2 regions of the Pseudorhizobium halotolerans genome follow, and region 2 is predicted to be linked to the other one. Evidence: predicted binding sites of a transcription regulator. Region 2 holds the regulator's gene; the other holds the start of a gene.

Region 1 (2,390 bases), on a different contig from region 2:
GATGTCGCCGGCGGGGACGTCGGTATAATACTCGGCGCCGCCGCGGCCGCCGGCCTTGAAGGGGGCGGCGGCGGAAAGGACCGGAAGGTCCCTGTATTCGCCGTCCTTGAGCATGTCCTTGATGTACCAGGTCTGGGCATTGGAGACGATCTGTACCGACGGATCGTCGGCGACGAGCGCGAAATAGGAATAAAGCGGAGCGGATGTCTTGCCGACCGGGCGGCGGACATAGGCAAGCGTCGCCTCGTGCTCTTCCTTGACGGCCGCCGTCACCTCGGGCTTGTCCTTGACGTCGGCGACGACCTTACGATCCTCATCGCGGTGGTAGATCGGGCGCGCCTCTGTGGTGAAGTCAACGATCTTCCAGCCATTGCCGTCCTTCTCCAGCAGGAAGTCGATCAGGCCCATATGCGAGCCCCAGAAGCCGGCCATGACGGCAGGCTTGCCCATCAGTGTTCCCTTTTCCGCATCCGCTCCGGCGATGCCTTCGAAATCCTTCGGGCCGGGGAAGACGAGATGCTGGTGGCCGGTGAACACCGCGTCTATGCCGTTGACGCCTGCGAGGTAGAGCGAGGCGTTCTCCATCCGCTCGCTCATTCCAGAGCCGTCGATCCCGGAATGGGAAAGCGCGATGATGATGTCGGCGCCTTCCTCCTTCATGACCGGCACCCAGGCCTTGGCAGCGTCCACGATGTCGCGCGTCTGTGCCTTGCCTTCCAGATGCTTGGCGTCCCAGACCATGATCTGCGGTGGCACGAAGCCGATGAAGCCGACCTTGACCGGGCTCTCGGCGCCCGAGCCATCGCGGATCTGCTTCTCGAGGATCACGTAGGGCTTGAAGAAGAGTTCATCCTGTTTGGGATCGGAAGCCAGCATGCCCTTGGCGAGATTCGCACAAACATAGGGGAAGCCGGCGCCGCCCAGGACCTTGAACATGAAATCGAGCCCGTAGTTGAACTCGTGGTTGCCGAGCGTCCCTGCATCATAGCCAAGCACGTTCATCGCCTGGATGATGGGATGCTGGTCTCCCTCCTTCATGCCCCGCTCATAGGCGATGTAGTCGCCCATCGGATTGCCCTGCAGGAAGTCGCCATTGTCGATCAGCATCGAATTGCCTGCCTCCGCCCTGATCGAATCGATAAGTGATGCGGTGCGGGCGAGGCCCATCGTGTCGTTCGGCTTGTCGCCATAATAGTCGTAGGGAAGCACATGCACGTGGATGTCGGTCGTTTCCATGATGCGAAGATGCGCCTGGTTCGCCTGTGCGCGCGCCGCGAACGGGTGCAGCACAACCAGCGCCGACGTGGCGGCGAGGCCGCCGAGCAGCGAACGACGTGTCAGGGAAGGCAGTGAGATGGACGGCATGGTCAGCTCCTGGATTGCAGATGGCGAGGAAAGACTATGCGCAATGGCACGGAAGTACATCGGCAAAATGACAGGGTCGGCTGAAGGTGCCCGATGCGGCGCAGGTGCTTGTTTTCAGTGGGACCAACGCCAACCCGGCAGAGCTGGATCTTCGCCAGCTCGAACAGGCAACGACGTCAAGCACCTGCACCGTGACGCTCGGTGTCGACCTGAACCGGAGCTACTGGAACGACCTGAGTCGCTCATTCGGAGCCAAGGGCGTCCAGCCTTACGATTTCAAGGTTCAGGTGGATCGGCAATAGGACCGCCGTGTCAGCGGCTCACGACAGGCTTCACGTCCCGGTGGAAGAACCGGAAATAGGAGGAGACCTGGGCCAGCGCATTGCTGTTCAGGTGCAACTGGATGCCGATCCTGCTGCCGCGGTACCACTTCACGGTCCCTTCAATGAAGCCGAGTTCTTCGCTCTCGATCTTCACCTTGCTTCCCTGCGCGGCGCTGAAGGGTCTATCCAGCTCCAGCGCGATACCGGTCGCGGACAGGTCAACGACTTTGCCGGTCGCAGATCGGTTGAGATGCGTTACGGTTCCGTAGATGCGCGTCCTCACGCGTTCCGCGCTACGGTTGCTCATGCCGAGAGTATTCGCGCCCATCATCGGACCCCCGCCCCATTGTGTTGCCCGATCCTCTTTTAGCGCCAACTCGTTGCGGTCCGGTGAGGGCGTTTCCTAAAATTGGACGTGTCCGCGTCAGAGCCCGACATTGGGACGGTCGAGCACCTCGCGGAGAGCGAAGCTGGAATTGATCTTCACCACATGGGGAAGCGCAGACAGCCAGTCCCGGTGGATGCGCTCGTAGTCTTCCAGATCCTTGGCGGCGACGCGCAGGATATAGTCGTACTCGCCCGACATCAGGTAGCAGACGAGTACATTCGGGCACCGTTTTACGGCGGCCTCGAATTCGGCGAGCGTCCTGGCGAACTGGCCGGAGAGCGAGATGTGGACGATCACCATCATCTTGTAGTCGA
Region 2 (2,390 bases):
CATGGGTCGCTTCGGCTGATCCGCGGTGGACCGCGCGCTACCAAGACACTGAGGAACTGGATCATGCCATCATCCCACATCACGTCGGCTTTCGACGAGGAGTTGAAATACCTGGCCCGCCGGATTTCCGAGATGGGCGGCCTTGCCGAGCAGATGTGCGGCGACGCGGTTCGCGCCTTGGTCAATTCCGATACCGCACTTGCCCAGAAGGTGATTTCCGACGATGTGATCCTGGATCACGCGGAACGCGAGATCGGCGAGAAGGCCATCGTGACGATCGCCAAGCGCCAGCCCATGGCGGCCGACCTCCGCGAGGTAATCGGCTCGCTTCGCATCGCGGCTGACCTGGAGCGGGTAGGGGACCTCGGCAAGAATACTGCCAAGCGGGTGATCGCGGTCCAGGAAACGGGCATCCCGCGCAACCTTGCACGTGGCATCGAGCATCTGTCGGAACTGGCGCTGGTCCAGCTCAAGGAAGTGCTCGACGTCTATGTCACGCGCTCGGCTGAGAAGGCGGAAGCCATCCGCGAGCGCGACGAGGAAATCGACGCCATGTACACCTCGCTGTTCCGCGAGCTCCTCACCTACATGATGGAGGATCCGCGCAACATCACGAGCTGCACCCATCTGCTCTTCTGCGCCAAGAACATCGAGCGCATCGGCGACCATGCCACGAACATCGCAGAGACGATCTACTACATGGCGACCGGCTCGCAGCCGGAGGGTGAGCGGCCAAAGGATGACCGGTCCAACACGCTGAGCGCCGTCCTGAGCGACGACTAGGATCGCGGAGCCTTTTCATGCAGCCAAAGATCACCGTCGTAGAGGACGAGGAGGCCCTCAGCGTCCTTCTCCGCTACAACCTCGAGGCCGAAGGCTACGAGGTTGAAACCATCGTCAAGGGGGACGAGGCCGAACTGCGCCTCCAGGAGCGCGTTCCGGACCTCCTCATTCTTGACTGGATGCTGCCCGGCGTATCCGGGATCGAGCTTTGCCGTCGCCTGCGCCAGCGCCGCGAGACCGAGCGCCTGCCGATCATCATGCTGACGGCGCGCGGTGAGGAGAGCGAGCGGGTTCGCGGCCTGGCGACCGGCGCCGACGACTATGTGGTCAAACCGTTCTCGACGCCCGAACTGATGGCTCGCGTCAGGGCGATGCTCCGGCGTGCCAAGCCCGAGGTATTATCAACCGTGCTCCGTTGCGGCGATATCGAGCTCGACCGTGAAACCCATCGCGTTCACCGCAAGAGCCGGGAGGTGCGGTTGGGTCCGACCGAATTCCGCTTGCTGGAATTCCTGATGTCGGCACCGGGACGCGTCTACTCTCGGGCGCAGCTGCTCGATGGCGTCTGGGGCCATGACATCTATGTCGACGAGCGTACGGTGGACGTCCATGTCGGCCGGCTGCGCAAGGCCCTCAACTTCTCCAACATGCCCGACGTAATCCGCACGGTCCGCGGCGCCGGCTACTCCCTAGAGGGCTAGGCGCCCGGCATCCCGGAACGCGATCCGAAGACCTCAGAGCAGCGGCCCGCAGTGCGGCTGCTCTTCTCGTTTTGGGGGGCGCCAGCATTTCGAGGGGAGGGTGATAACCGAGGACAGGAGTGGCAGGAAAAGAGCCGCGACCGTTCCCGGCGCGGTTCTGGAGTTTTCATAAACCGAAGCCGGTCGGAAGCTCGGATTGCTCGGTCGTAAAGGCCTCCGTCACCTCTCCCTGCCGATCAGCCGGGAGCGCAATGCGTTCGAGATCCCGTCGAAGAGGAAGATGACGATGAGAATGAGCAGCACCATGTAGGCGACGTTCTCCCAGTCGGAATTGGTGCGCATCGCCTCCCACAGCTTGAGGCCGATGCCGCCGGCTCCCACCGCACCGATGATCGTCGCGGATCGGGTATTGGACTCCCAGAAGTAGAGCGCCTGGGAGGCAAAGACCGGCATGACCTGCGGCAGGACGCCGTAGCGCTGGACGGTGACCGGCGGTGCGCCTACCGAGCGGACGCCTTCGCGCTGCTTGTCGTCAATGTTCTCCAGCGCCTCGGCATAGAGCTTGCCGAGCGTTCCGGTGTCGGTGAAGAAGATGGCAGAGATGCCGGCGAGCGGCCCCGGGCCGAAGGCACGTGTGAAGAACAGCGCCCAGATCAGCATGTCGACCGAACGGAGGAAGTCGAACAGGCGCTTCGTCAGCTGGTTCGCCGGCCGGTTGCGGAAGATGTTGCGGGCGGCGATGAAGGAGAGGGGAAAGGCGACGATCATGGCGAACAACGTGCCGATGAAGGCCATGACGATGGTCTGCAGGAGCTTCGTCCAGACGTCGAGATGCTGCCAGGACGGGTTGTAGAGGATGTCGCTCCAGGCGAGCGACAGGTTGGACCTAGCCGGGTCGATCCGCTC

Evidence for each region. The regulator PhoB, encoded in region 2, activates phosphate uptake and scavenging genes when phosphate is short. The targets are predictions, from matches to a motif close to TGTCATNNANCTGTCAT.
Region 1: a site for PhoB is predicted at 1,422-1,438, ahead of FN060_RS06080 (bifunctional 2',3'-cyclic-nucleotide 2'-phosphodiesterase/3'-nucleotidase). Genes of this name have one in related genera too.

The regions. Positions count from the first base shown of each region.
Region 1 is NZ_CABFWE030000005.1:241,058-243,447, forward strand. Features, by position in the region: gene FN060_RS06080 (bifunctional 2',3'-cyclic-nucleotide 2'-phosphodiesterase/3'-nucleotidase) at 1-1,365, opposite strand, end outside; gene FN060_RS06085 (hypothetical protein) at 1,470-1,667, shown strand; gene FN060_RS06090 (PilZ domain-containing protein) at 1,678-2,019, opposite strand; gene FN060_RS06095 (Lrp/AsnC family transcriptional regulator) at 2,113-2,390, opposite strand, start outside.
Region 2 is NZ_CABFWE030000004.1:188,691-191,080, forward strand. Features, by position in the region: gene pstB (phosphate ABC transporter ATP-binding protein PstB) at 1-19, shown strand, start outside; gene phoU (phosphate signaling complex protein PhoU) at 64-783, shown strand; gene phoB (phosphate regulon transcriptional regulator PhoB) at 801-1,484, shown strand; gene phnE (phosphonate ABC transporter, permease protein PhnE) at 1,704-2,390, opposite strand, start outside.